Regions from separate parts of the Paenibacillus sp. FSL K6-4396 genome, predicted to be linked through region 1. Evidence: riboswitches for the same ligand, from Rfam matches in the RefSeq annotation. Region 1 holds a riboswitch; the other holds the start of a gene.
The links. Region 1 has a riboswitch for FMN ahead of ribD (bifunctional diaminohydroxyphosphoribosylaminopyrimidine deaminase/5-amino-6-(5-phosphoribosylamino)uracil reductase RibD). Riboswitches for the same ligand answer to the same signal wherever they lie in the genome.

Region 1 (15,695 bases):
ACGCAGGTATGCTTGGTCCAAACTACGAGACACCGGCAGAGATCAGAATGCTGCGTACATTGGGCGCAGACGCAGTGGGCATGTCCACTGTATCTGAAGTGATCGTGGCACGCCACGCAGGCCTGGAAGTACTGGGTATTTCCTGTATCAGCAACATGGCTGCAGGAATTCTGGATCAGCCGCTTTCACATGATGAGGTGATGGAGACGACGGAACGTGTGCGTGAGTCGTTCCTGGCGCTGGTAGTGGCGGTTATTCCACAAATGTAAGCAAGATTTGAGTAGATAAGGTTACCTCTTTGGATGAGAAATCATCGGGGGTAACCTTTTTTTGTTGTGATGAACGTACGGTTACTCATTAGCTGAGTGCAGTGCGTTTTTTTGCTTTGACCACATTTTCAATAAAAGTTCGGGAAATCATTCTTTACATGGAATAATTTACTGGAAAAGGGCCGACAATGATTAGCAGTACATGCATGGAACATGCAGTAAGCAAGTCATTTGAGGAGGTAACCTTGTGAAGAAAAGAATAATGGCATCGTTCATGACCCTTTGTATCCTGCTGTCCCTTTTGGCATCAACGGCATTAGCTGAAGAAACATCGAAGGCAGCAGGAGGAACTGATCTGGCCCCGTCGGCGCGCTCTGCGATCTTAATGGATGCAGATACGGGGACCGTCATTTATGAGAAAAACAGTCATGATCAGCTGCCTCCGGCGAGCATTACAAAAATTATGACCATGCTGCTTACAATCGAAGCGATCGACTCAGGCAAGCTGAAGCTGACGGACAAAGTAAGAACGAGCGAATATGCAGCTTCCATGGGCGGTTCGCAGATCTTTCTGGAGCCAGGGGAAGAAATGACGGTTGACGATATGTTAAAAGGGATCGCAATGGCTTCGGGCAATGATGCCTCGGTAGCTATGGCTGAGAAGATCGCTGGCTCGGAAGAAGCCTTTGTACAGCTGATGAATGAGCGTGCGAAGGAACTTGGCATGAAAGATACTCATTTTGCCAACTGTAACGGTCTGCCGGTCGATAATCATTATTCGTCAGCCCACGACATTGCCGTCATGAGCCGTGAACTGCTGAAACATTCCGGAATTACGAAGTACACCGGTGCATATCAGGATTACCTTCGCAAAGATTCAGAAAAGCCATTCTGGCTGGTGAACACGAACAAGCTGGTTCGCTTTTATCAAGGGGCAGATGGTTTGAAAACAGGTTACACGTCCGAAGCGAAATTCTGCTTGTCCGCTACAGCGTCCAAGGACGGACTGCGTGTCGTTTCCGTGGTACTCGGTGAACCAAATACCAAAACACGGAACAGTGAGGTGTCTTCGATGTTTGACTATGCCTTTAGTCAATATACGATGAAGGCGCTCTACAAGGCAGGGGATCTGCTGGGTAGTCTGAAAATTGAAAAAGGTGAAGTTGCCGAGTTACCTCTGAATGCCACACAAAATTATAGTGTGCTGATGCGCAAAGGAGCCAAATCCAATGATATCCGGCATGAATTGCTGGTTGCCAAAGAATTGAAAGCTCCGATCAAGGCTGGGCAAAGCATAGGTAAACTGGTGGTGTATCAGGGCAATGACGTCATTAAGGAATTCGACATTCAGGCTCCACAGGACGTGAATAAAGCTGGCTGGTGGAAGCTGTTTAAGCGGACAACGTCTACCCTGTTTGATTAAAAGGCGAATTACGCGAGTTGTTCGCATCCTTCGAACATATTTTGTAGTTAAATAGGGGTTTTCTTCTAGTTTTGTCGGGGGGCAGGAAAAGCCTTTGGATACGTAGAAATCCTTGTTCAAGACAGGGAGGAGAGTGGGCAAACGTGAACTTGCATGTGGAAATGGAACACCATCGCGGGATTCTGATTGTACGATTATCCGGGGAGCTGGATCACCATACAGCTGACATGGTACGGATGCAGATGGATGAAGCCATCCAGCGGAGACAAAGCGAGCATCTCGTACTCAGCCTGAAAGATCTGCAATTTATGGACAGTTCGGGTCTGGGTGTCATTTTGGGAAGATACAAGCTCATTAAGAATAAAGGTGGCAAGATGGTGGTCTGTGACGTCAATTCGCCAGTGTACCGTTTGCTGGAAATGTCGGGTCTGTTCAAGATTATGCCGATATACGAAAATGAGGGAACTGCTCTCTCAGGTCTGGAGGTCGTCTCATGAATGAAGGAACAGGGACAAATTTCATGAATCTGCAATTCGCGGCCAAGTCAGAGAATGAGTCGTTTGCACGGGTAACCGTTGCTGCGTTTATCTCCCAGCTTGATCCAACGATGGACGAGCTCAGTGACCTGAAGACGGTCATTTCGGAAGCCGTGACCAACAGCATCATCCACGGATACAACAACAACTCCGAGGGTGTGGTGTCTATCCAGGCCGAGATTCGGGAAGACATGATCACAATTATTGTGGAAGACCGCGGTGAAGGAATTGAAGATCTTGAACTGGCCAAGCAGCCGTTATATACGTCCAAACCCGAACTTGAGCGGTCGGGCATGGGCTTCACCATTATGGAAAACTTTATGGATGAATTCGAAGTCAGCAGTGAGCCCGGCAGAGGCACCTCCATCAAGATGAAAAAAAGGATTGAATCCAAGAAAGCATTGTATAATTAGGGGTTGGTGTTCTTATGGATGCTGAAGTGAAACCATCTTCACAGACCTATTTGGACGATGCCGAGGTCAAACGGCTGATTGCGCTCAGTCAGTCGGGTGACCATGTCTCACGGGATACGCTGGTGAACTGCAACATCAGACTCGTCTGGTCCGTCGTACAGCGTTTTATGAACAGGGGATATGATCCGGAAGATCTGTTCCAGATTGGTTGTATCGGTCTGCTCAAGTCAGTGGACAAATTTGATCTCAGTTATGACGTGAAGTTCTCAACCTACGCGGTACCGATGATCATCGGAGAAATCCAGCGATTCCTTCGGGATGACGGTACCCTGAAGGTCAGTCGTTCACTGAAAGAGATGGCGAATAAAGTCCGCAAAAAAAGGGACGAACTGTCCAAACATCTGGATCGTTTACCGACGATTAAGGAAGTTGCCGCAGAGCTGGGGGTAACCCCCGAGGAAGTGGTATTTGCCCAGGAAGCGAACAAACCACCGACCTCCATCCATGAGACGGTATTTGAGAATGATGGTGATCCCATTACGTTAATGGATCAGATTGCCGACGAGTCTCAGGAACGTTGGTTTGACAAGCTGGCGCTGAACGAAGCCATCGGTGGTCTCAGTGAGCGGGAGCGGTTAATCGTTTATCTTCGGTATTACCGGGATCAGACCCAGTCCGAGGTTGCCAGCAGGCTGGGAATATCTCAGGTGCAGGTATCACGTCTGGAGAAAAAAATACTGCAATCCATCCGCGACCAGATCGCGCAGTGATTTCGTGGATTGCAACAACAATATTGGTGTATATACACCAATATACGACAACTAACAACCTTCTATCGCGCATTATGGCGAGGGAGGTTATTTGTTGTTAGAAAAACTTTATCCCTCCCTGCCTACTCCCCAACATATTTATTTCAAACTTTTGGAAACGGGAGGACGATGGGCAGCGGAGGGATGGAATCGGTCAAAAGGAGCGAAGCGTGAGGGCTCATCTAAGGATGCCAAGCAACGCAGGCGGCAGATTAAACCTGAAGAAGCGAAGCGTTCGCCTTTGTCTCCAAATTTCTAACACTGAGAAATCAATCAAAAGAATTTGGAGACAACAGCGATCAGAAGGTTGGTCTGCCGTCGGAGTGTCTGCGTGTATCCTCCCCCCCCCGAGCAACAGCGACCAATGACCGATCCATCCCGCAGCGCCACCACCCACCTCCTGATCTTTTTCCAACCCGTTTGTAATAAATTTGCACATTCTTCAAATACTAACCTAAATTACGCAGTAAAGGAGTGCTATGGATGTCCCAGACACCCACTCCAGTGGTCTACGTTCGTCTGCGCAGCCGTATTCGCATCCAGAGGGGCAGAGCAGTCCTGCTTGGAGATATTGCACATGTACTGACTTCTTCTGAAGACCAGGAGGGCAGGCTACTGGAGCTTGAACTGCTGCGCCCTGGACCGGAGGATGGCAATCTGATCCTCATTGATATATTGCAGATTATTCCCCAAATTCGGCACATCTTGCCGGAGGTAAGTGTGGAACTGATGGGATCAGGTCATACGTTGGTTGAAGTCATTGCGGGAAATGGTCAACCTTCCAAGTCCCTGTTCATTCTGGTTTGGCTGCTGCTGTTCTTTGGATCAGCCTTAACCATTATGAATTTTCATGCCGATGTGAACATGCAGGAAGTACAGATTCGAATTGTGGAGATGCTGACTGGGCATCGGGACGAACATCCCTATCTGTTTCAAGTGGCGTATTCCATTGGCATTGGATTCGGAATGGCAGTATTTTTTAATCATTTGTTCAAGAAAAAGTGGAATGAGGAACCTACCCCGCTGGAAGTAGAGATGTTCCTATACCAGCAAAATGTAGATAAATATGTGGTGATTGAAGAAAGCGAACGGATGCACGAGCAGGAACGCAGGGAGATGAATGCGGATGAGCGTTCTTAATGGGGCAATCAGCATTGTATTGGGTATTGCAGGGGGAATTGCCGTAGGAAGCGGCGTAATTGCGCTCATTCTGGTGCTTGATATGATTCCCAGGTTGGCTCAACTTACGCAATCGTATGACAAGACTCACTGGTACGAAGGGGCGCTAATAGGTGGTTCACTGGTCGGGACGGTGGCGGACTTCTGGCACTGGAAAATGCATGGGGTGCTGCTGCTCAGCCCGATTGTTGGTTTGTTCTGTGGCGTGTTCATCGGTCTGCTGGCCGCGGCCCTCACTGAGGTACTCAATGTACTGCCCGTACTAGCCAAACGATTGGGCATGAAACCTTATTTGTTTGGATTACTGCTCGCCATGATTTTGGGTAAAATGACAGGTTCCCTGTTTGATTTCTTTATATATCAACGGTAACTCGTGGCCATAGGAGGATGGAAGATGGATGAACGAACAGAGCACGCAGGCCAGGAAAATAGTGAAGGTATAACGGAAGAGATGTTACACAAGTCTGCTTATGAGATTCAGAAGGAAGAAGAGGAGAAAGCGTACAATAAGAAAAAACAAAATGAGATGTCCGACAGCATTGAGGAATCCGTACAATATTGGCAGGAAAACGATGATATCTCCCCACGTATGAGTGAAAATAAAAACACGCTCAAGCAAGTTCTCGGACTTGGGGAATCCTTTGACGTGGATATGAGAGAGATGGTGCTGGGTGGCAAACATGTGGGATTGCTTCTTTTAACGGGTTTCGCCAAAGATGAGATCCTACTGGAAGTATTAAAAAGGTTAACATACCTTACGCCTGATCAGGTATCCGAGCACGCACTAAAATCTTATTTCGACTCATACATTCCCCATATACAGGTGGAAAAAGTCGAGAAGATGAGTGCGGTCATCAACAAGGTCCTTACGGGTATGAGTGCATTGTTCGTTGAAGGGGATCGCTCGGTCCTGATTATGGATACCCGGAGTTACCCGGTACGTTCACCCGAAGAACCTTCATTGGAGAGGGTAGTCCGAGGTTCCAGAGACGGCTTTACCGAAACGCTCCTGACCAACGTAACATTAGTGCGTCGCAGAATACGCGACCCTGGACTAAAGTTTGAGATTATGCAGGTGGGGCGGAGAACACAAACGGACGTCTGCGTGGTGTACATTGATGATATTGTGGATAAAGTGCAGGTGGACTCAGTCCGTGAGAAAATTCAGCGGGTCGATATCGATGGTATTCCCGCCGCCGATAAACAACTGGAGGAAGCGATTATCAACAAAGGTTGGAATCCGTTCCCACTCGTCCGTTATTCGGAACGACCCGATGTTACAGCTGCTCATTTGCTGGAAGGACGAGTCGTCATTTTCGTAGATACATCCCCCAGTGTAATGATTCTGCCTACGACCTTCTTCGACCTGTGTGAACATGCGGAGGAGAACAGACAGACGGCACTGATGGGAACGTATCTACGTTGGGTGCGTTTTGCAGGGATTCTTATTTCACTGTTTCTGCTACCACTATGGCTTCTCATGGTTATTGAACCTTCGATTAAACCGATGGGACTCGACTTTATTGGTCCACAGGAAAATGTAAAGCTGCCGCTAATTCTACAGTTCCTCCTAATCGAACTTGGTGTCGATTTATTACGGATGGCAGCGGTTCATACGCCTACACCTCTCGCATCGGCCATGGGCCTGATCGCGGCAATTCTGGTCGGGGATATCGCCGTGAAAACAGGATATTTTGTAAATGAGGTTGTACTCTATATGGCGATCGCAGCCATTGGAATGTTTGCCACCCCGAGTTACGAGCTTGGACTTGCCAATAGGCTGGTCAGGTTGTTTCTGCTCATTGCAGTAGCGATATTCAAGGTTCCTGGATTGGTCGTGGGCAGTACACTGCTCATATTGGCACTCACCGTTCACCGATCGTACAATTCTTCGTATCTCTGGCCTTTTATACCGTTTAATGCAAAGGCCCTGGGCAACTTTCTATTCCGGCTACCCCTGCTGGAAAATAAAAAACGTCCATCATTTAACAAGACCCGTGATAACACCAAAATGTCCGATGATCCGGACGGTGAACTGCGAAAAAGTAAAAAACACAAATGATCTTCCGAAAAATCCATTCATCTCGCTGCCTAATTTGATATACTGGTGTAAAATCATTGGAATAGCAACTGTTCCAGTATACAAAAAAGTGAGGAATGCAGATTATGTATTTACATGGTACAAGTAAAATAAATGCGCAAGGGCATCTGGAGATTGGCGGAGTGGATGCAACAGATCTGAAAGAACAATTCGGAACTCCACTGTACGTTGTGGACGAGCAATTGGTTCGCGAGCGTTGCAGAGAGTACATGGAAGCATTCCGTGCTTCCGGATTGGGCTTCCAAGTGGCATACGCAAGTAAAGCATTCTGTGTAATGGCGATGTGTGCACTTGCAGCTGAAGAAGGACTTTCTCTGGATGTTGTATCTGATGGTGAACTGTTTACTGCACTGCAAGCAGGATTCCCGGCTGAGCGCATTCACTTCCACGGTAACAACAAAACGCTGGAAGAGATTAAAATGGCTCTTGATGCAGAGATTGGATGCTTTGTTGTTGATAACTTCAATGAATTGCATCTGTTGCAGGCTGTAGCAGCGGACAAAAATCGTAAAGTAAACATTTTGCTTCGTGTGACGCCTGGTGTTGAGGCCCATACGCATGAATATATTTCCACAGGTCAAACGGATTCCAAATTTGGATTCGATATCGGCAATGGTACAGCATTTGAAGCGATTGATTTGGCTTCCAAGCAGTCTAACCTGGTATTGCTCGGTGTGCATTCCCACATCGGTTCCCAGATCTTCGAAGTTGAAGGCTTCCAGATGGCTGTTCAACGTGTTGCTGAATTTGCAGCAAGTGTATATGAGCGTCTTAATGTTGCTTTCAAAGTGGTTAACCTTGGTGGTGGATTCGGAATCCGTTATATCGATGGAGATACGCCACTTGAAGTTGCACAATATGTGAAGGCTATTACAGATGCCGTTAAAAATCATTTTGCTCAAATCGGCTATGCCGTACCTGAGATCTGGGTTGAACCAGGCCGCAGCATCGTGGGTGAAGCGGGAACAACGCTGTATACCGTTGGAACAAGCAAAGACATTCCAGGCGTGCGTAAATACGTTGCCGTTGATGGTGGTATGACCGATAACCCGCGTCCTGCTTTGTATGAGTCCAAGTACGAAGCTGTGTTAGCCAACCGTGCGAATGAGGCTGCTCAGGAAACGGTATCTGTTGCGGGTAAATGCTGCGAGAGTGGCGATATGTTGATCTGGGATCTGGACCTGCCAAAAGTGGAAAGTGGCGACCTGCTCGCTGTAGCTTGCACAGGCGCGTATAACTACTCCATGGCGAGCAACTACAACCGGATTCGTCGTCCGGCCGTTGTATTTGTCAAAGACGGTCAAGGAGATGTCGTGGTACGCCGTGAGACGTATCAGGATATCATCCAGAATGACCTGGTACCAGCACGCATTGGAAAACAACCAGTTACTCGCTAATTCGTCAAAAGATAATGCGATTCTGCATTATTCAAGATAGCAATCTTAAAGTTGAAGCAGATGAAAAGGGAACTTCCTTTTTTGTCTGCTTTTTGCGTATTTGAGCTAAATCATGAAAAAAGTTGCCGTTTTTTTTGCGATCCAGACATTTTCGGTGTACACTAAGAAAAGTGCTGTAATGCTTGACCCAGGGTCATGCGTTCTGGCACCATTAACGATGGTCAATACGAAAGGAGTCATTTACATATGGCGAAACAAGCGAAAATTAAATTGGCAAACGGCGGAGAAGTTCTGATCGATCTGTTCGATCAAGAAGCTCCAAACACAGTAGCAAACTTTGAGAAACTGGCTAACTCCGGTTTCTACAATGGTCTTACATTCCACCGCGTGATCCCGGGCTTTGTAGCTCAAGGCGGATGCCCTAACGGTAGCGGTGCAGGTGGCCCAGGTTACACAATCAACTGTGAAATTAACCCGAACAAACATGAGCGCGGAACACTGGCTATGGCACATGCTGGCCGTAACACAGGTGGAAGCCAGTTCTACATCTGCTACCAACCGCAACCACATTTGGATGGACAACATACTGTATTTGGTAAAGTAACTAAAGGTATGGAGTTCGTGGACGCTTTAGAAGGTAAAGACAAAATGGAAACTGTTGAAGTTGTAGAAGCTTAATACCTTCACCTTAACTGGATCCAAACATGAAGTGCTTCTTTTATAGAAGCACTTTTTTTATTTTTTACATATTTGAAATCGTTGATTAGAAAGGATGAATAAAACCTTGGATATGGTTACTCAGCTATTTTTGTTAAAACAAATTTATAGTGAGCGCACGTTGTGGGATGAAGAACTTCAGGCATCGCGGCATTTCGTTCCGGATAGTCTATCCGTAAAGGATCGAGAAGCGCTTGAGGCAGCCGGGCGTGAACCGAATCGATTTGTACGTCCGCAACATGATGAAACGATTGCTGAGCTGAAAAAAGTTGCAAATCAATGGACGATCAATGATGCAGCGCAGGCTTTTGTATCCTCTTTGTGGTCCGCACCCATGATCTGGCGCTCGTTGCTTACGGGCAAGCTTATTGCGAGCAGTATGCCAAGCCATGAACATACGCCATATCCATCTTCGAACACTTGCAAGATTTGCGGATTAAGTGCAGATCAAGCAACCGACACGACGCTGCAATGGTATTGGCGGATGACCAATGGAACCCCATTGGATGGTGATCCTTTTGGATATGTGTTGGCACTTCGAGAGCTGACTGCCGCGCAGGAACTTCCAATAGCCAATGATTACGACCGCTGGACATTCCGTGCGGTGTTAACGGTGCTGCGCGAATTACCTCCCAAAACTCGTTACAGCAAGGCAGCAGTAGCACTCAAGAAGGAACGTCTTTTGCCTACACAGAAGGAATATGCGTACCGTGATTTGCTTGAGACGTTAGCTCTGATTGGCATATTGGATACGCTGGAACATCCTGGAATGATAACGGAATTCACTTCTTACATGCAACGTGACGCACGCCCCAATGTTCGGGTTGAAGTTCAGGCTCCTCTGGCGTGGTGGGACTCATCTGTCGGAATTAATGAGAACAACCTGAACAAGATATTTCATGATTTTGATCTAAATAATATATCTCTTGCGGATAAGCCTGATGAGAGTCCAGCTGTAAAGGACACGATCTTAGGGGCATTGGAGAAGAAGAGAAGTGTTCGTGGAAAAGTACCAAAGGCATCTCCTGATGCAGGTACCGGGGAGGTACAGTCTGGAGATGTGTATGCTGTTCGGGTCCGGGAAGGTGTATGGGTGACGGTGTATTGTCATGAAGTCAGAGACAAGCGTGTCATCGTTGAATATTTGGATGGAGTCTTTCCAGAGATGCCGGGAAAAACAGATTTGCATGGGACGTTTCGACCGAGAGCGAATGGACGCTGGAAATGCTCGGCTATTGCGATCGATTCCACAAGTTGGGTCAGAAGGGTGGCAAGAGAGTTCCCGCTTCCGACTTCGCCCCTGCAAGAACCTGACCGTATTCCCTTTCATAATGCCAAAGAATTAAAGCATATGGCGAGCTGGTGTTTTCCTGATATGTAGAATGATACGATTGATATGAAATGGGCCTCCAAGCCAAAACCGTGCCTCCTTGAGAGGAAGCGGTTTTTTGTTGTTTCTTAGCTTATTAAAAGTTAGTATGTGACAAAAAGGAACAAAAAACAATTGATTTTTTGGCATTAAAGTGCTAACATCCAAGTAATAACGAAAGCAATCCTTCAGGGCAGGGTGCGATTCCCTACCGGCGGTGATGCAGGAATTGTAAGGACACATGTCCAGCACTTCATGCAAAGTCCGTGACCTGTCTGCCCTTGGCAGATGGCTGATCTGGTGTAATTCCAGAACCGACAGTATAGTCTGGATGGGAGAAGGAGAGGTGCAGACCTAACAGGTTTGCATTCAGCAGGAGTATTGCTGCACAGTCACGATTTGTAATGTCTTGCACTGTGCAGGGAAGATCCGGTTACGCCGGACAGTTCCATACATATGCCGCACTATAAAAGCTCTTTACCTGTAATTGATGTTCATTAAGGTATGTGTCTATTTTCACTTGCCCGAAATGAGGTTTTGGGCAAAGTGTTGGCGTGCTGTATCCATTTCACTCCTGCTGGTGACATTTGTCTCTCATCATCCCCATCGAACTGATTGTTCGACGGGGATTTTTTAATAAACAAGACTTTAAACCGCGGGGTGAACGGATTTGGAAATGATCAATGATGAATTTTATATGGCACTGGCATTGGATATGGCGGAACGAGCACAGGGACAGACGGGGATCAATCCGGTCGTTGGATGTGTAGTTGTGAAAGAGGGTCGTATTGTAGGCCTGGGGAGCCATCTGAAACGTGGAACCGGGCATGCAGAGGTGCATGCACTTAACATGGCAGGCAGTGATGCAGAAGGAAGTACGGTATACGTTACACTTGAGCCTTGTAGTCATTATGGCAAGACGCCACCTTGTAGTGAACGCCTGATTCATGAAAAGGTGAAACGTGTTGTGGTATGTTGTGAAGATCCAAATCCGCAAGTATCCGGCAGGGGCATAAGCATGCTTCGTCAACAAGGCATTGAAGTTGAAGTTGGCGTACTGCGTGAGCGTGGAAGACGCATGAATGAAAAATTCATTAAATTTATTACAACAGGTCTACCTTTTGTGACACTGAAGACGGCTACTACTTTGGATGGCAAAATTGCTACTCGCAGCGGAGACAGCAAGTGGATCTCTAACGAGCCCGCTCGTGAGATTGTGCATGCCCTTCGTCATCGTCACCAGGGAATTATGGTTGGTGTCGACACAGTGATTGCCGATAATCCGGAACTTACTACCCGTTTGCAAGTCGAAGGCATTAGTCCAGTGCGCATTGTGGTGGATTCCAAGTTACGTCTTCCCGTAGGTGCCAAAATGGTTAAGGATGGTCTTGCTCCAACATGGGTGCTGACAACAGACGAAGCCAGTCCTGAAGCTGCTGAACGTTTGGAAGCCTACGGCGTCGAAATTATACGCTGTGGTCCTGGACCACGTGTGGATCTGTTAAACGGACTTAGCAAGTTGGGTGAGCGTGAGATTGGTTCGATTTTGCTTGAAGGTGGAGGCACCTTGAATGGAGCCATGCTGGAGGCACGGTTGGTCGATCGACTGCTCATGTTTATCGCTCCGAAGATTGTAGGCGGTTATGATACACCTGGTAGCTTCCGCTTCGAGGGTGTGGAACGTATGAATCAGGCGATTCAATTGAATCAGTTGGAGATCGAACAAGTTGGAGATAATATCAGCATTGGCGGTATTCCGGTGTGGCCTGAATAAATAAAACAGGGGAGGCGGCAGCATGTTTACCGGTTTGGTGGAAGAAGTCGGTCAGATCCGGCGTATTGGTCGGAAAGGCGAAGCGATGGTCCTGAATATCGGAGCTTCCGCCATCATGGACGATCTGAAGATTGGTGATAGTGTAGCAGTGAACGGCGTGTGCTTAACTGCGACAACACTCGAAGGTGGAGGTTTTACCGCCGATGTAATGCCTGAAACCTATCGTCATACCAATCTCAGTCAGCTGCAATCTGGCAGTAAAGTTAATCTGGAGCGGGCCATGCAATCCGGCGGTCGTTTTGGCGGACATATCGTTCAGGGCCATGTCGATGGTACTGGAGTGATTGGCAGTATAACACGTGATCAGAATGCGATTGTGTTTGAGATCAAGCCTGATGATCACCATTTGTTCAAATATCTGATCCCCAAAGGATCGGTTACACTGGATGGCATTAGCTTGACCGTTGTCCATACATCGGATACCGCATTCACGGTTTCCATTATCCCGCATACCATTGGTGAAACTGTACTAAATGTGAAAAAGACAGGGGATACCATTAATATCGAATGCGATATTTTGGGCAAATATGTGGATCATCTGCTCCAGTATGGGAGAGGGCATCGGGAGACGGGTACTGGCAAGCCGCGCAGTATCAGTGAAGATTTTCTCGCCAATCACGGATTTGCATAAATAGAGAACAGAAATTAACTGGAGGTGGACTAATGTCAGAACAATCCATTCTGGACACAATAGAAGAAGCCATATATGACCTCATGCGTGGCAAACCCGTCATTGTTGTGGATGATGAAGATCGGGAGAATGAAGGCGATTTTATCGCTTTGGCTGAAAAGGCGACACCTGAAGTCATTAATTTCATGATTACTGAAGGTAGAGGTCTGGTCTGTGTTCCGATTACACAACAACGTGCGGACGAACTTAACCTGAAACCGATGGTTCAACAAAATACGGATTTCCATGGAACAGCCTTCACCGTCTCTGTGGATCACAAAGATACGACAACAGGCATCTCGGCACATGAACGCTCTATTACCGTGAAAGGTCTGATTGATCCTGAGGCGAAAGCCGGGGACTTCCGTAAGCCTGGTCACATGTTCCCGCTCATTGCAAAAGACGGCGGTGTACTTCGTCGTGCCGGGCACACAGAAGCAGCAGTAGATTTGGCTATTATGTGTGGTTCATATCCCGCTGGCGTTATCTGTGAAGTAATTAAGGAAGATGGCACAATGGCCAGACTTCCGGATCTGCAGGAGATTGCCCGCAAACATGATCTGAAGCTGATCAGTATTCAGGACATGATTCGTTACCGTAATGAAAAAGAGCAGCTGGTTCAACGTGAAGTGGCTGTGCGTATGCCAACGGACTTTGGTGAGTTTCAAGCGGTGGCTTATACAAACGCTGTGGATAATAAGGAACATGTGGCTCTGGTTAAAGGTGAGATTGATGGTTCCAAACCCGTACTTGTACGTGTACACTCTGAATGTTTGACAGGTGATGTATTCCATTCGCATCGTTGTGACTGTGGTCCGCAGTTTGATGCGGCAATCAAACAGATTCATGAGGAAGGCAATGGTGTACTGCTTTATATGAGACAGGAAGGTCGGGGTATTGGCCTGATCAACAAACTCAAAGCCTATAAGCTGCAAGAGGAAGGTATGGATACTGTTGATGCAAACCTGAGTTTGGGTTTTGCTGCTGACTTGCGTGATTACGGAATTGGCGCTCAAATACTGAAAGACCTTGGGGTTCGTCAGATCAGATTGCTAACTAACAATCCTCGTAAAATTAAAGGTCTTGAAGGATATGGACTTGAAGTCGTAGAGCGTGTTGCGATCCAGATGGAAGAGAACGAGGACAATACGGTGTATCTTCATACGAAGCAAGCCAAGCTGGGACATATGCTCAAGTTTGATGATATCGAGCAGAACGAACAGTAAATATATTTTAGATGAACAACGTTCACCATGTAATTTATGGAAGAGATTACTTAGGGATTTCCGTTACTTACATTACATTATACCGTTAGGGAGATGACTTGAATGCCACAATTTTTCGAAGGACATTTAGTATCAGAAGGATCCAGATATGGAGTTGTCGTTGGACGTTTCAACGAATTCATTACCAGTAAATTGCTTAGCGCAGCTCTCGATGCATTCAAACGTCACGGCGTGCAGGATGATGAAGTGGATGTAGCCTGGGTTCCAGGTGCGTTCGAAATCCCTTTGATTGCGCAGAAAATGGCGGAGAGTGGCAAGTATGATGCGGTGATTACATTGGGAACTGTCATTCGTGGATCCACTACGCATTACGATTATGTATGCAACGAGATGGCTAAAGGGGTAGCGGCAATTAACCTGAAAACGGGCGTGCCTACGATCTTTGGACTGGTTACAACAGAAAATATTGAACAAGCGATTGAACGTGCCGGAACCAAGGCGGGTAACAAAGGTTGGGATGCAGCTACGGCGGCAATTGAGATGGCAAACTTGACGAAACAGCTAAAATAGTGCTTATTTAATAGTAGTGCCCTGCTTTGCGCAGACGAACACGGGAAACCGGATTCGGACGGCTTGGCAGGGTTTTGTATTTTTCTGGCGGGAGGATTCGTCTAGTGACGGTAGTTACATACAAACTGGAGACTTTTGAAGGGCCTTTGGATCTGCTGCTTCATCTGATTGATAAGGCTGAAATTCATATCCAGGATATTCCCATCAGCGATATTACCGATCAATACATGGCGTATCTGCATTCAATGCAGGAACTGGAACTGGATATTACGAGTGAATTTCTGGTCATGGCAGCAACATTGCTGTCGATCAAGAGCAAACTTTTACTGCCCAAACCACCGGTAATTGAGGACTTTGAGGATTATGATTTTATGGAAGAAGAAGATTATGATCCACGTGCAGAGTTGATTGCACGTCTGATAGAATATCGCAAGTACAAGGGAATTGCGCGTCATCTTCATGAACGGGAGTGGGAACGCAGCCTTATATTTTCCAAAGAGCCCGAGGATCTGCGCCCCTATATGCCCGTAGAAGCCCAATCGAACCCGGTTGAGGGTTTACACACCTCTGACCTGATTGCAGCCTTTCAGAAGGCGCTACGCAAGGCTGAGAAGCGCACAACTGTAACCCGAATCAAACGGGATGAGATTTCGGTTAAGGATCGGATACGGGATGTCATCGGCGCTTTGGAAAGTATGGGGCCGGGAGGCAGACTGTTATTCTCCAAATTGATGGATGAGCATATCTATCGCCATGAGATTGTTGTCACTTTTCTGGCGGTGCTGGAACTGATGAAGATGAAGCAGATTGTCTGTTATCAGGAACGGATGTTTGAGGATATCGTTATGGAGTGGAGAGGGGAAACAAAGAATCATGGATTTTCCGAAATTGAAATCGATTATTGAAGGCCTGCTGTTTTTGTCCGGAGAAGAAGGTCTGAGTATCAAACAAATCGCCGAGATCGTCGACCAGCGAGTGGAGCTTGTAACGGACGCGATTGAGGAGATGATTCATGAATTTTCACAGCAGGGCCGAGGTGTACAGATTCTCAAGATCGCTGGTGTAGTTCAGTTGGGCACCTTGCCTGACCACGCTGTATATTTCGAGAAACTGGCATACTCTCCCGCACGCACGTCCTTATCCCAGGCGGCTCTGGAGACGCTGGCCATTGTGGCGTATCGT
Region 2 (15,695 bases), 550 kb from region 1:
AGCTATACGTGTACGCACTACCCGATGCCGGTATGCTTGATGCAAATTCCGAGTAACATAATGCCGCGAATGCACATATGATACCTGCCAGTAAAAATGATAATACAAGTCCGGGTCCGGCATACGTTGCGGCAGCTACACCGGTCAGTACGAAAATGCCTGTTCCAATAATGGCACCTACCCCGAGTGTGGTTAAGTCCAAGGGACCGAGCGCCCGTTTTAATGCACTGCTGTTATCGCCCTCCGAGGCAATTGGTTTTTTACGAAATAATGAAGATCGATGTTCGTTCTCACGCATAGTCATGTTCCTCTCGTCATGAATCTTGAATGTGCTATGGATGTAGCAGAGATTAAATGGTTTCCCATCTGTTCTATGAAAAAGTCATTTGTTCTATCTTATCGATCACCTATAAAAACCTATCGAATTCTACACGTTATCGCGTTGCTTGGTTAAATTTATTTTTAAGGATCTCTTATTTTGTTCTTTTTTCGCGAAAATTATCATGAACTGTTGCACGGGGTTGAATATGAAAATCGATTTAAAACAAAACTGCGTATAATTTATATTATGCGCAGTTTTTATAAGCCTTATTTTATATAAAAAATATCCTTAATGCCTTGTTATCTGAAGTTACGAGAATGAGAGCTTTTTTCGTCTTTTTCCGCTGTCTCTTCTTCCGTTATCCTGTCTATTTCGACGATATGCAAGCATGTAAAAGAGCCACATCGCATGATATGGCTCTTCCTTTCCTCTTTATACAGCTAAAGGTGTATATGAAAATACGAAGTAAATATTTCTTGGCTTTTATGAAAAAGCGAATTATGAAAAAGCAATTCTCTCCGCGTCCGACATCCGGTATTGGGATAATAAATAATCTTTGCTCTGCATTGCCGCATGACGAATCGCATCTAAATCAACATTCAACAGCTTACCCTCTCGCTTCACAAGGCGACCTGCCACAAACACGGTATCCACATTGGATGGATTAGCGAACTGAACGACAGCGCCGATTGGATCATGAACGGGGAACATATTCAGATCGGTGGTACGAATCATGATCAGATCCGCTTCCTTTCCTGGGGTCAGCGTTCCGACCTTCTGCTCCAATCCTAATGCTTGGGCACCAGCCGAAGTTGCAAATCTCAGTACTTGGCTGGACTGCAAGTTCAACTCACCAGGCATCTCACCCTGCTGCAAAAGTTGTTCATTGGCTCTGGATCGTTCAGCTTGAAGTGCAAACTTCATCTGCGAGAACATATCTCCGCCTGTGGACGTTACCACATCTACACCAAGTGTAGGGGTTCCCCCATGTTCGAGAAAATAGCCGGTGGCCGGATATCCATGACCCATCATCATTTCAACCTCAGGTGTGACCGACAAGGAAGCGCCGCTATCTGCCAGCATTTTGTATTCATCCATGCCCATGGTGTTACCATGAACGATATTCACCCGTGGACTTAACAGTCCCGCTTCGTACAATTGACTAATCGAGCGATCCACAGATCCCCAACTGCCAAATCCTGCATGCATGGAACAGATGGCATCCAACTCTTGTGCTAGCTCGATCTCTTTTACCGTTGTATCCCAATGACTGAACTCCGGACCACGAATGGCAAGCCCATAAGTAAGCAATTGATCCCGTGATGAAAAATAACGTTCTTTGACTCTTCTCACATCATTATTCGAATACGTGAGTTGACTATCCCGATTCCAGTAGTCGGTCTCACCAGGGACTCCGTGAGCAAATACCGCCCGAATGCCAGCATCCTGAAGTCCACGAATCAATTCATCCGTATGGTCAGGGGAATACGGCATGCTCCAATCCATTACTGTCGTAACTCCTGCATTAAGCGCTTCCAAGGAACCAAGCAGGTTGGCAATATAACTATCTTCTGGACGGAGCTTGCTCCCCATCGCACCATAATAGAGATTCTGCAAATAAACGGGTAACGACCAGTTGGTTCCCGCTGTTTTGACAAGGGATTCCCACATATGCCGATGCGTGTCCACCAGCCCAGGCATAATAATCATCGATGAAGCATCAATGACCTCCGCACCCGGAATATCCAGGTCGGGCTGGATCGCCATGATCAGTGAATCCTGAATCAGAACGTCCGCCCTCTTATACTGTCCAATTCGAGCATCCATCGACAACACACAGCCATTTTTCAACAGATAACTTGTCCGCACAAGACACATCTCCCATCTAATTTGGTTTGAAAGACGATCACATCCTGCTTACGAATCCGTACTGCTTCTGACTATTTTTTCGCTAGTATATATACATTATATAGTTATTGTTAGTATTTATCAATTTTGGGATTTGTGTTTCGCCCGAAATCTTCTGACCTTCATCAGGTTGCCGCACATCTTATCATCACAGTACTTCTGTGTTCTGCTTCGGGTATCATCATAGAACATCCAGCGACAATCCGAATTATCACAGATCCGAATCCTGCCCCCTTCTCCCTCCACCAAAGTTATTGCAAAGTCAGCAGCTACCTCAGCCATAACCTGTTGCCAATGAGCTTCTACAGCTATTAGTTGGAGTTTCAGTCCCTGATCAATTGTAGTCAATGTTCTTTTTACATGCCCTGCTTCCATAACACCATTCAGCCACTGTTGCTCTTCATCCGTTAATGATGCTCCAGAAGATAAGCGAGCTCCAAGAGCCATCAATTCGTTCCTGAAGTTTCTCATCGACAACTCATCTTCTGGAGATGCAGGGACAGAAGCGTTAAGTTGCCATCGATCCAGAAAGTCTTGCTGCCAGCTCGCCTTCCCGAGTCTGTCCTCCGATCGATCTCCCCCACGCCAGTCGTGATAATCGCTGTTTACAAAATCGGTCCAAAGTCTGTCCATGTCTACCTCCGTTTAATGTAACTACCTTAAATCAATAAAGGTGGTTACACCCTGTCTTTGATGTGTTATATTAAGTGTAACCTCATTAATCAGTTTTAGCTAGTTACATCATACATCACAATAATTCTCAAGGAGGAAACGGCAATGACGAAAACAACAGCATTAGATGTGTTACTGATTCAAAAGGATAATACATGGGATCAATGCAATTGGATTGTACCTTTGTCGAAATCCTTGGAGGGTCTTACAGCAGAACAAGCAGCCTGGATTCCACCCTCAGGGGGATTAAGCATCTGGCAGTTGGTTAACCATATGTATTATTACAACCATCGCTTATTGTGTCGCATGCAAAGTAAGGAGCCTACCCTTCCTGCTGTAGACTCCAATGAATACACATTTGGGAATCCGGGAGATGCAACGGATGCAGCTGGTTGGAATACACTGCTACAGGGTACAACTCGATTAGCCCAGCAGTTGCGAGATCAATTGGCTGCACTCGAAGAGTCAGATCTTGAAGCCGCATATATGGACTCCGAAGAGAAATGGGCACACGAACTGGCTCGATGGGTACTCCATGATGCGTATCACGCAGGTCAGATCGTGCTTCTTCGCAGACAACAAGGAAGCTGGAAAATCGTTTTCTAAAAAAAATGCTTGAACTGCTAGCGCTTACAGGAATAAGATGAACTTATTAATGTTACAGCTTGTTTAACACACTATATAATTGAATAGGATCTTCGGGGTAGGGTGCAATTCCCAACCGGCGGTGATGTTCTTAGGAACCAGCCCGCGACTCGCTATTTGTTCTTAACGAAGGACATTTAGCGACTGACTTGGTGTGAATCCAAGGCCGACGGTACAGTCCGGATGAGAGAAGATCAACACATTGACATGCCGTTCACGGGAAGGCCTCTTTCCTGACGCATGTCCTTGGATGAGCCCCCGTTTATTTGGTATATACCAAAACGGGGGCTTCTGTCGATTTTGCCAACTGAAGATTCCGTGTTCTGACGAAGGAGTCCTGAATATGGAAAAGACATCAGCAGCATCACCTGTTTACCGCAAGGAACGAAGTAATACCGGATTCTGGCTTGTAGTTCTCGGCGCCGCCTTATGGGGGGTCGACCCACTCTTCCGCATTATTTTGCTAAATACGATGACATCCACGCAGATTGTACTGGTGGAACATATCATCGTCAGTCTTATTGCCATTCCCGTGCTATGGAAATTCCGGTCTGACCTGAAAAACCTGCGCGCTCGCCACTGGATTGCCGTGATTTTTATCTCATGGGGAGGTTCAGCACTTGCAACGGTGTTGTTCACCATGGCACTAACACATAACGATCCGAACACAGTTCTATTATTGCAAAAAATGCAACCACTCTTCGCTATCGTGCTGGCTAAACTGTTATTGAAAGAAACGTTGCCTCGTCGCTTCGGTGGATTGTTCTTCATCGCATTAGCAGGAACCTACCTGCTTACATTTGGCTTCACATTGCCATTAGGTAACTGGGACAACTGGATTCATGCTGGAAGCTTGTTATCCCTTGGGGCCGCTGCCTTATGGGGAGGTTCAACCGTTATGGGACGATTGATGCTGGGTCAGGCGCGTTACGAAACCGTCACCTCTCTTCGTTTTGTCGTTGCTCTCCCGCTCCTGATTTTTATGACGTGGAACGAAGGTGCGGCATGGACGTTTCCGTCCGGAACGGGTGAACAGACCGCTGTCATCCTCAACATTCTCGGTCAGGCATTGTTACCAGGTTTGCTCAGTCTTCTGTTGTATTACAAAGGTCTGTCGTCAACCAAAGCTTCTGTTGCAACACTCGCAGAACTTAGCTTCCCGATGGCGGGTGTGTTGGTGAACTGGATCGCTTTCCGTACGCTGATTACATGGGAGCAGTTGCTTGGTTTTATTTTAATCTGGGTGGCCCTCTTCGCCATTTCCAGACAGCAGGAAAGATCATCCACTGCGACTGATGCGGCACCGAAGCTGCGTACAGAGTAAGTGGATATATCCGAGGTTCTCATATAAACAAATAGTCAAATATAAAAATAAAACCATTGCACATCAAATTAGATGAGCAGTGGTTTTTTATTTCCATTTCTCGATGTTACTCAATCATTTTCTCAATTAGCAATATGAGCTATTAACCCTGTGCTTTATTTTATTTTGATATCGCAACTCCTTCCTCTTTTCCATTCGACCCATACCGAATATGCTAATCATCGCACTACGTCTCTTCTATGTTTTGTCTTTTGTCCAATCCGATGGTACGATGACATATGGAATAAACAGATGAATTATATTCAGAGAGGAACGATCATAATGTCTTCATTCTCATATACCTCCTACGACGCCGTAGGTTTGGCTGAACTGATCCGATCCCGGGAAGTATCCCCGGTTGAATTGCTGGAAGCGGCGTTTGCACGCCTTGAAGAAGTGAATCCGCAACTTAATGCAGTTATTCGTACATATGAAAATCGCGCACGGGAGGAAGCCAGTTTGGTTCGCCCTGGAGAACAACCTTTTGCCGGTGTGCCCCTACTCCTGAAAGATATCTCGCAATCCTTGGAAGGTGAATTTCTGACTTCAGGCTCCCGTCTGTTCAGCGAGCATCGGGCATTACGCAATTCCAATTTTGTCACTCGACTCCGTGATGCGGGTTTTATCATCATAGGACATACGAATACGCCCGAATTTGGCTTGAAAAATATTACGGAGCCCCGCCTCCATGGTCCAAGTCGCAATCCCTGGAATATCAATCACTCTCCCGGTGGATCAAGCGGTGGAGCCGCTGCCGCTGTAGCTTCGGGTATTGTTCCTCTGGCCGGAGCCAGTGACGGAGGCGGTTCGATTCGTATCCCGGCTTCCTTTAGCGGATTGTTTGGATTGAAGCCAACTCGCGGGCGCACTCCTGTAGGACCGGGAGTTGGTCGTCAATGGCAAGGCGCATCGATTGATTTTGCCCTCTCTCGCTCGGTTCGGGACAGTGCTGCATTGCTTGATACCTTACAAGTCATACAGCCTGAAGCTGCATTTCATGCGCCACTCTTTCCAGGCAGTTACTTGGCAGATATGAGCTATCCACATCAACGCAAACTGAAAATTGCATACACAACCGATTCGCCCGTAGGTACACCCGTCAGCGTAGAAGCCAAAGAGTCTGTACTCAAGCTCGTTCGCTGGTTGGAAGATCAAGGTCATCATGTTGAAGAAAAACTCAGTCCAGTCAATGGAGTTAGGTTGATGGAAAATTATTACATGATGAACAGTGGTGAGATGGCCGCGATGATCTCTTCCATGGAACGATCCATGGGTCGGGCTCTGACCTCCGATGATATGGAGATTGAATCCTGGGTTCTGGCTGAAGCTGGAAAAAAGGTGTCCGCCGCGGAATTTGTACATAACTTAGCTGAATGGGATGTAGCTGCAGCTCAGATGTCCACCTTGTTTGAGCGTTATGACTTCTATGTCACACCCGTTAATGCTTTTTCTGCGCCTAAGATTGGAGAATTAACACCTCAAGACGAACAGATCCGTAATCTGATGCGAATTAGTGAGTTGGACAAGACCCAGCAGCAGCAACTCATTTATGAAATGTTTGAGCCCAGTCTTACGTATACACCTTTCACCCAGCTTGCAAATCTGACCGGCCAGCCTGCGATAAGTGTACCTCTTCATATGACACCAGAAGGTTTGCCAATGGGTGTACAGGTTATGGCAACCAAAGGCCGTGAAGACTGGTTGCTGCATCTCGCTGGTCAGTTGGAAACATCCGAACTTTGGATTGGGATGAAAGGTAATCCTCTGTTCCCAGCATAAACGCAATATTTTACACGTTTCTGATGAGTAATCTTTCATCCACTCTATTCTTATTTTTCATATTCGCATGCCTACATTACTTGCTATAGTGCATGAAAGCAATGTCGTCTCCGCATACTGAAGTAAAAAGACATCGGAGGAGACAGTGATGAATTCAACGGAATCTCATAAACAATCTATTCACATTCCTGCCAAGACAGGCTACGCTCTTAGAGTGAAAAAAGGCTCACTGATCCGTATAACTGATTTGGAAGGGCAGCAAGTGGTTGACTTTGTCGCTTATGATGCACAGAATATTAATAATCGGCTTGATCCCGGGGTAACCCTCGATGTCCTGCGCAATTACAGAATTAAACCGGGGCAATGCCTGTATTCCAACCGTTATAAACCTCTCATTTCCATTGTCAGTGAAACTGTAGGCATTCATGATTTTTTCAATTCGGCCTGTCGTCCGGAAATGTATGAGGTCTTATATGATAAAAAGGACCATCCCAGTTGTTATAATAATCTGAATACTGCTCTTGAACCTTTCGGTATCTCTCCCCCGGATCAACATTATCCTTTCAATCTGTTTATGAATTCCGTAGTAGATGGTGAAGGCAAAATTGATGTTATCGCTCCCGAATCATGTGCAGGGGATTATGTTGAAATGGAAGCTTTGATGGATCTGATCATCGGTTTATCGGCTTGTCCGTGCGAGGAAAGTTCTTGCAATGGCTATCATTGTACACCTGTTCAACTCGATGTGGAGTCGCCTGCTGGTTAAAGTGCTATATCCTCACAGTTTGTTCTAATTCACTCCTTGCGGGAATACGATGACTTGTACCCATTTTATGTGACTACTGGTACAATTCGTCGAACCCGTTAAGGAGTGAACGTATTTATGTCTGTACTGTTCAGTTATATTATTCTGGGAATATCATTGTCCGCTCCAATCGGTCCGATTAATGCTGCTCAACTGGACCGTGGAGCTCGACATGGATTCATGCATGCCTGGATTCTAGGACTCGGAGCTATGTTTGCAGACTTGGTGTATATGCTGCTGATTTATTTTGGAGTTGCCCATTTTCTGGACACGCCGTTTATGCGCTCTTTTCTCTGGTCATTTGGCAGTTTTATTCTGATTTACACGGGAGTGGAAACGCTCTCGAAGCTGAAACAGGGGATTCAAGGTACATCTACTGCGGAGGCGACTGTTCGAAAATCGTTTATTTCTGGCTTTTTGATGGCTCTGTCCAATCCACTGAATATTTTGTTTTGGCTTGGGATCTATGGCTCCATTCTCGCGACAACTGTAAAGCATACGGACACCGCTCATTTACTGCTTTACAGTTCAGGCATATTTATTGGCATTCTGGTGTGGGATGTCATTATGGCTGGAATGGCCAGTCGATTCCACAAACATAGCAGTGAAAATGTATTGCGCTGGATCTCCATCATTTCGGGAATCTGCCTGATCGGATTTGGTTTGTATTTCGGTTACGAAGCTGTGCGTTCCATATTTTTCTGACAATAAAATCAGGCTGGACAGTCACCCAACTTCCCCCACATTAATACTGTAACGGTATCATGTGGAATGGAGTTGGGAATCAATGGCGGAGCTGTATAGTGCCGACGAAATAAATAGTTTATATGAGCGTCTACCATCTTGGCAGCAGGACGCTTATTCGCAATTTGCAGATATGATCGCCGATGAAAATAATACGTATCCATGTGTACCTGGACGAATGGGATTTCTGTCCGGACATTTGAGGTATGGCTTTACGTGTGACCCCCGATCTGAACAAGCTGCCGAAGATATGGCGGATCTGCTTAGACAATATGGTCCTGTATCCAGAGACACCGGTCATTACGCTTCCATGGTTGTGATCTGTGATACGCCAACTGATCTGAAAGATCATACAACGGTAGAGCAATATCAGACGTTATTCTGGCAAATGCTTAATCGGGTAAGTTCACACGATACCGAGCCGTGGCCAGAACATATTTCAACCGATCCTCATGATTCATCATGGGAATTTTGCTTTGGCGGAGAGCCTTACTTTTGTTTCTGTGCAACTCCTGCACATGAACTCCGAGCCAGCCGGCATTTTCCTTATCTCATGTTTGCTTTTCAACCACGGTGGGTATTCGAATCCATTAATGACAATACCCCTCTTGGCCGTAAAATGAAAACCTTGATTCGCAAACGTCTCGCTGCGTATGATGCTGTACCTGCTCACCCTTCGCTGATGTGGTATGGTCAGCAAGATAATCTGGAATGGAAACAGTATTTCTTGCCTGATGATGAGCAGACACCCTCCAAATGTCCATTCATGCGGATGAAGCAAGCCCTAGGCAAGTTGACGAAATAATCTTAAAGCACTCATTAATCCGTTGTGCGACATCCACGAAAGTTGCTGAAAGGTACTTATGGTTTGGATGGTGCTGACTGCGGTGGTTTCGAGCCACGAACCTTATGAACAACATACGTGATGATCCCAAGAAATACGACAAGTCCCACACTTGCCAGCAGACCCGTTCTGCTGGCTTTTTCCATCGCTGTTCCGGCCACAGCGGCCACAATTAATACCATGGCAATCCACACTTTGATGCGATTCCACTTCACAGGCTTCATTTTTTTAATGTACGTGATGCAGATGAGCAGCCATGTATACATTAATACCAGACTACCTGCTGTCGTCACATATTCAAACAAACTCTTGGGCATCCATAATGCCATCAAGGTAGACAGGACTAATCCAGCCGCTGTACAGCACAATGCCTGAAGTGGCATGTCCTTTTTTCCCCAGGTCTTCGTGAACAGCTTTGGTGCATCTCCATCTTCTGCGAGTTTCACCAACATGGACGTAATGGCATATAACGAAGCCACCATCGTCGAGAATCCGGCTATAATCAGAATTCCGTTGAGAATGTGGACCACAACGGTTAATCCAATGGTTGACATGGCTTTGACAAGCGGGCTTTCATCTGGAGTTAACTGAGTTGAAGGCACAAGCAACAGGATCAACGCAATTGAAATCACATAGAGTGTACTCACCGATAATAACATTACTCGACCTGATTTCACTGCATCTTTTGGTTCTTTCAGGTTAGCTGCCATCAACCCCATAACCTCGATCCCGGCAAAAGCAAAGAATGCATAGATGAAACCGGTCCATACGCCTTTACCCCCATGCGGGAACCACTCATTCTTCAATTGCTCTGGTGTCACTTTTACCGGTAGCCAACCTAGACAAGCCGCTCCTGCTATAGCTATAAATGCAACCGTTGCAGCAAGTTTGATTACAGCAAGAATATTCTCCGTTTTGGTTAATCCCTTTGCTCCCAGTGCAGCAATGAAGAGACCTATAGCGGCATAGATCGCAACAAATGTCCAAAGCGGAAACTTGGGAAACCAGAATTGAGAGAACAGCCCAAGTGCCGTTAATGAGCTGCCCATGATGAGCATTTCAGAGAACCAGTACATCCATCCACTACCAAAACCAGCCCAAGGTCCGAATGCTTCGCCTGCATACGTTCGAAAAGCGCCTTCCTTTGGATCTTCTGCGGTCATCTGTGCCAGCGCACCAAATACAAAGTAAGTACCTGCTGCCGCCAGCACCAACAATATAAGTACGGATATCCCAGCCCAATGAATCGCCAGACTGGTCCCTAGAAAAAATCCCGTTCCCAGTGTGCAACCCGCGCCAAACAGGGATAAGCTGACCCAACTTAGTTTTTCGTCGTCGTTTTTACGGTGTTGCTGACTTTTCATGAAGCTCCTCCTTCTACCTTATCCCCTTACGATTTACAGGTCATGGAGGTTTTATGTCTGTATTGCCAAAAAAGAATTATTATTAGTTTACATAATATATAATATGTTTCATTTATTCTGATGATGCTTTTAAGCTGTATGCTTTTTAAGATCAGAATAAAGATATATTTTCAATTCTATTTAAATCCGCAAAAAAAGTGGTTGACTTCAATCGCTTAGAATGGTTTTCCTTTTAAACTTAGTGGTGCGTCAATGTGGCTATGTGAGAGATGGTAACTAAGGTGAGAAAATGATCTTTCTATTGTGAATTTTTCATATGTTGAAATTTTATAAAATAAGTCGTTATTTCTTTTAAATTGAACGTAGACTGTTTCTTTTTCGTATTTTCTCAATAGCTTCGTCGTTTTTTATAAATTTAGTCGTTTATAAGAAGGGCTACCTCCTGGGATTTTTCCTTTTTATCCTTTTTCACCAGTTTTCGGAATAGGCTGACGTATAGGCATAATCCCCTAAAATTTTTCGCAGCCTCTGTTCCGAATACTGTTGTGAATTTTTCATATATTGAAAATATTTTATGTTGGTCATAAAAAAAGCCGCCATAAAGGCGACTTCGCTAATATTTCCAATTTAAGTCCGGCCAGTCCAATCTGTTCCGGCGATTTCTTTCCATCGTGTTCTAATCTCATCATATATTTCCTGTGGTAATGTGCCTTTAGCCACAAGGTCGGCATTTTGCTGCCAGCGATTGGGCTTGGCTGTTCCTACAATAGCCGTATCTACGCCTTCGGTACTTAGCGTAAAACGCAGTGCTGTTTCTACCGCTGTCTGGGCATCTTCACTCAAAAAACCATAGTTAAGTTCGCTTAAGCGCTTCCAATATATAAATGGATAAGCCTCTTCCGAGAGTGTATCATACGTCCAGGCCGCATTGGCAATAGGTCTTTTGGCGATTACTCCCATGTTTCTTTTTCTTGCCTCAGGCAACGTAAGATCAATTGCTTCCTGATCTGCGATATTTAATGAAGTCTCCAGGCTGTCAAATACTCCGGTCTGAATCGCATATAGCGCATCTGTTGTATCCCCACTATATCCGATAAATCTAGTTTTTCCCGTTTCCTTGGCACGTTGCAGTACTTCGATTACTGCTCCTTGTCGGAGTACTTCTTCAGAGCAGCTATGCAAATGGATAACATCCACATAGTCCGTTTTCAGCCGTTTCAGACTGCGTTCAATCGTTTGCTCCAGTACTTTGGCATCCCAATCCAGACCTTCAATCCCGGCAGCATGTCCACATTTGGTGAACAAATAGTAGTCATCACGCCGATGTGACAGCACCTCACCGATTAATTCCTCGCTGTCACCGTAACATTCAGCCGTGTCTATCACGTTTAATCCAGCATCCAGGGCACTATTCAGCAATGTCGCTACATCCGTTTTGGATACATTTTTGCCTATTTCCGCTCCGCCAAATCCAAGTGTACTTACGTTCATGCCAGTATTACCGTACTTGCGCGTTTCCATGGTTATCTTCCTCCAAGTTCAGTGAATTGGGTACAGATAAATAGAAATACAGATTAACTTCAACTTCCCTTATGTTATTACCCATGAGTTGGTTATGCCACCCACTTTTCCAGACTGCACCCAACTTAATTTATTTAGAAACCATAAATGGACATTCCACCGTCAACCAACAACGTTTGACCCGTTATATATCCCGCTGCATCTGATGCCAGGAATACAACCGGCCCTACCACTTCTTCCAGTTCTCCCACTCGCTGTAGCGGTGTACGACTTACAATTTCCTGCAAATACTGGGGATCATCCAGCAGCTTTTCTGTCAAAGGTGTTCGGAAATACCATGGCCCTACTGAATTGACACGGATTCCATACTTTCCCCATTCCAGTGCGAGCACTTTGGTCATATGAATTAACGCAGCTTTGGTCGCACCATATACAACCCCTGTCCGCAAAGCCGTATGCCCACCTACCGAAGAGATGTTAATGATCTTCCCAGTCCCACGTTCTTTCATATGCTGACCCGCTAATTGCGAAGCAAAAAAAGCCGATTTTAAGTTTGTCTGCATGATGGTCTCCCACTGCTCGTCCGTAACTTCAAGTGCTGGTGTCCGTATGTTCATACCTGCGTTATTCACCAGAATGTCCAGACTACCCATCTCCGAGATCGCCTCTTGAAACGTCTCTTCCAGTTGTTCTTTTGATGTCACATCCGCAGTCAGAGCTAGCGCTTTACGCCCCGTCTGTTCATAGATGTAGGCAGCTGTCTCCTCAATTTCTTTCATTGTTCGGGATACAAGTACAACGTCACTGCCTGACTGGGCAAGTCCTATCGCAACTGCTTTTCCGATCCCTCTCCCAGCGCCTGTCACCAGTGCTGTCTGTCCATCGAGATGGAATGTGGGTACGTTCATGTGACTCACTCCTTCATCAGATTCTTTATTTCAGCATTCAAGCAGAATGCTTCTATATGTAGGTAAACCCCGATGGGAATCAGGTTACAAAATACTGGCTTGGATTACCCAGTTCCGGATGGAACTTCTCTCGAAAGCGGCCTCCGGTATAATCCCCTATAATTTTTCGCCAGAACGCCTGCGCAATGACATTGTTACGAACCTGGGTTACTTTCCATCTTCCTGGAAAACGTCTAAACAGCTCATAGGCTGCCCGAGTACCCAATCCACTGCGCCGATATTTTTGCATCACAAAAAACTCAGTCAAATAGTAGTCATTATCCTTACTACCAGGCTCCAATTTCTCCACCAGAGCAAACCCTGCAGGTGCCCCGTCACTTGTAATCAAAAAAGGAAACTTGCGGTCTTCTTCTGCCCAGAATGCCTCCAGACCCGGATATTCCGGAAAAATGCCGTTACTGTCCACATCAATATTCAGATATTTGGTAAAATCATATAGATAAAATTGCATTAAATGCCGAATCACCTGACTGCGTTCCCGGGGAACCAGTTCTATTTTCATATTCATCCGGTTCACCTCCTCTGCTTTACGTATACTAATTACTTTAAAGGTTTACGCGCCGAAGGGCAAGGAAGCATCCCCTACTTACTGCCTGCTTTAGTGAACAAGCTGTGAGCATGTAAATTATGGTACACTAGAGCATAGAATACGATTAAATTGAATATTCATTTTATATGTTTTTCACATGGAGGTGTCGAACTTGACCAACGTGCAAAAAGAGATTGATCGACGCAAGCTGGATGACAAACTACCTTCCATGCCTTGGTTCGTTCAGCAATTCATGGACTACAAGCTGCCTGACCTGTCCCCCTCTACCCTGCTCGAATATCTGAGAGATTACGAAGCTTTCTTCGGATGGTTGCGAGCAGAAGGGCTGTCCGAGGCAAGCTCTAATAAAGAAGTAACGTTGACTGAACTGGAAGTCCTTCGCATGGATTCGGTTACCGCCTATCGGTTATTTCTCACAACCAAACGGGAAGGAACCAATTCCAGAATTACCGTCTCTCGCAAACTCTCTTCCCTTCGATCCCTTTTCCATTACCTGAGCCAGATTGCGGAAGATGAAGACTTTTATCCTTTACTGAAGCGGAACATTATGGCCAAAATCGAGATCAAGCGTACCCATAAACCCAAGGATACCGCTGCCAAACTCAAAGGTAAAATTCTGGAGGAAGAGGAACTGCTGGAATTTATCGGCTATATCCTTGAAGGTTACGCTGTAGATATGGAAAAGAACAAACAGGCACTGTATTCCCATGAGCTCAACAAAGAACGAGACGCCTGCATTGCCAGCCTGATCCTCAATTCAGGTTTACGGGTGTCGGAGGTCGTGAACCTGAACGTCGATGATCTCGATCTGAACAACAAACTCCTGTATGTTTATCGCAAAGGTAACAATGATGAGACGTACAAAACACCCGTTTATTTCAGGGAACAGGCCAAGGATGAACTCGCGACTTATATGAACCTGCGGCAATCACGTTACCGTACGCCCAAGCGGGAGAAAGGTCTGTTCATTGCTTTGCGTAACGGAGATTCAGAAGGAAGTCGAATGACCAAAAGAGCGATCCAGGCCATGATTATGAAATACGCCAAGCGCTTTGGCAAACCATACTTGACTGTGCACAAATTACGCCATTCATTCGCAACGGACTATTATTTGCAAAATGATATTTACAAAACGAAGGAGCAGCTCGGACACGCTTCTACGGAAACGACCGAGATCTATGCTCACCTTACCGACAAAACGATGTCCGAAGCCATCGAACGCCGTACTGACGACGGGATGTAACATCCCAAACATAATAAAAGCAGCAAACCGCATCAAGGATTCTGATCCGAGAAAGGTCTGCTGCTTTTTTTATTTTTTTGCATCATTCAAGGAGAAAAGCACATGTAGAAACAATTTAGTTTACATAATAAATCTTACGTTATACCCAAAGGCGATTAATCACGCTCTCTGTACATTCAATCATATCCAGCGATTATAATTTCCCACTTCTTGACGTTTCTACGATTCGACTTCACCATTCTGCCTACACTCGCTCTCAACCATCGCTAACAACGCTTTGGCTATATCCTCCGTTTCATGAACCGAGTAACATGTTATATTTCTGCTAAAAGTGCTCCGCTCTATAAACTGCTCTGAAGGTAGCCATGAGATCATCCCCAGTACCCCTTCAAGTTGATCAACCAAGGTCAGATCTTTCTCTTCTCGAACCATCACGAATTTGGGATAAGATGTATCCTTGAATCCTTCAATGACAATCCAATCATAACCGGACAGATAGCTCAGCATATCCTCCAGCTTGGTTGCCTGTCGCTCCATAATCGCAGTACGTTTCTCGGACATGACAACCACCGCCGAGGCCCCCGACTCCCCAAATTGATACGAATCCGTTCCATCTTGATCCATCTCAAAATGATCATGTCCATCATGCTTAATCGCTGCTACTTTAAGTCCCATGGAAGAAAAGTGCCTGATCAGCGCGGCTGTCAGGGTTGTCTTGCCCGTGTTTTTGTATCCAACAATCTGTATGATATGTGGCTTTGTATCACTCATAGTAGTCATCTACCACTACCTCACATGACCTGAGGGCAGTTTAAGAATACGTACCTGCTCACCCGCAGGAATACCTTTTTTCTCAGGTGGGACAACTATCAGACAATCACTATCCTTAATGGTGATCATCACACTGGATTCATCTACACGGGCTGCGGCTGGTATCGCGTACACCATGCCGTTGCGGATCTCTGTG

Region 2: another riboswitch for FMN. It lies ahead of MHB85_RS17395 (DMT family transporter); the one in region 1 lies ahead of ribD (bifunctional diaminohydroxyphosphoribosylaminopyrimidine deaminase/5-amino-6-(5-phosphoribosylamino)uracil reductase RibD).

The regions. Positions count from the first base shown of each region.
Region 1 covers NZ_JBBOCR010000001.1:4,577,893-4,593,587, reverse strand. Annotated here, with positions in the region: gene MHB85_RS20065 (purine-nucleoside phosphorylase) at 1-269, shown strand, start outside; gene MHB85_RS20060 (D-alanyl-D-alanine carboxypeptidase family protein) at 517-1,692, shown strand; gene spoIIAA (anti-sigma F factor antagonist) at 1,836-2,189, shown strand; gene spoIIAB (anti-sigma F factor) at 2,186-2,641, shown strand; gene sigF (RNA polymerase sporulation sigma factor SigF) at 2,656-3,411, shown strand; gene MHB85_RS20040 (hypothetical protein) at 3,506-3,709, shown strand; gene MHB85_RS20035 (stage V sporulation protein AA) at 3,934-4,590, shown strand; gene MHB85_RS20030 (stage V sporulation protein AB) at 4,571-4,999, shown strand; gene MHB85_RS20025 (spore germination protein) at 5,024-6,691, shown strand; gene lysA (diaminopimelate decarboxylase) at 6,796-8,127, shown strand; gene MHB85_RS20015 (peptidylprolyl isomerase) at 8,374-8,805, shown strand; gene MHB85_RS20010 (hypothetical protein) at 8,918-10,225, shown strand; FMN riboswitch at 10,394-10,560, shown strand; gene ribD (bifunctional diaminohydroxyphosphoribosylaminopyrimidine deaminase/5-amino-6-(5-phosphoribosylamino)uracil reductase RibD) at 10,884-11,987, shown strand; gene ribE (riboflavin synthase) at 12,010-12,678, shown strand; gene MHB85_RS19995 (bifunctional 3,4-dihydroxy-2-butanone-4-phosphate synthase/GTP cyclohydrolase II) at 12,711-13,943, shown strand; gene ribH (6,7-dimethyl-8-ribityllumazine synthase) at 14,046-14,513, shown strand; gene MHB85_RS19985 (segregation and condensation protein A) at 14,618-15,418, shown strand; gene scpB (SMC-Scp complex subunit ScpB) at 15,387-15,695, shown strand, end outside.
Region 2 covers NZ_JBBOCR010000001.1:4,023,986-4,039,680, forward strand. Annotated here, with positions in the region: gene MHB85_RS17375 (amino acid permease) at 1-298, opposite strand, end outside; gene MHB85_RS17380 (amidohydrolase family protein) at 821-2,191, opposite strand; gene MHB85_RS17385 (CGNR zinc finger domain-containing protein) at 2,312-2,863, opposite strand; gene MHB85_RS17390 (DinB family protein) at 3,008-3,508, shown strand; FMN riboswitch at 3,593-3,746, shown strand; gene MHB85_RS17395 (DMT family transporter) at 3,891-4,871, shown strand; gene MHB85_RS17400 (amidase) at 5,193-6,689, shown strand; gene MHB85_RS17405 (DUF1989 domain-containing protein) at 6,838-7,455, shown strand; gene MHB85_RS17410 (LysE family translocator) at 7,573-8,199, shown strand; gene MHB85_RS17415 (YqcI/YcgG family protein) at 8,282-9,043, shown strand; gene MHB85_RS17420 (amino acid permease) at 9,100-10,446, opposite strand; gene MHB85_RS17425 (aldo/keto reductase) at 11,074-11,967, opposite strand; gene MHB85_RS17430 (SDR family NAD(P)-dependent oxidoreductase) at 12,102-12,875, opposite strand; gene MHB85_RS17435 (GNAT family N-acetyltransferase) at 12,955-13,443, opposite strand; gene xerS (tyrosine recombinase XerS) at 13,622-14,728, shown strand; gene mobB (molybdopterin-guanine dinucleotide biosynthesis protein B) at 14,948-15,508, opposite strand; gene MHB85_RS17450 (molybdopterin molybdotransferase MoeA) at 15,515-15,695, opposite strand, start outside.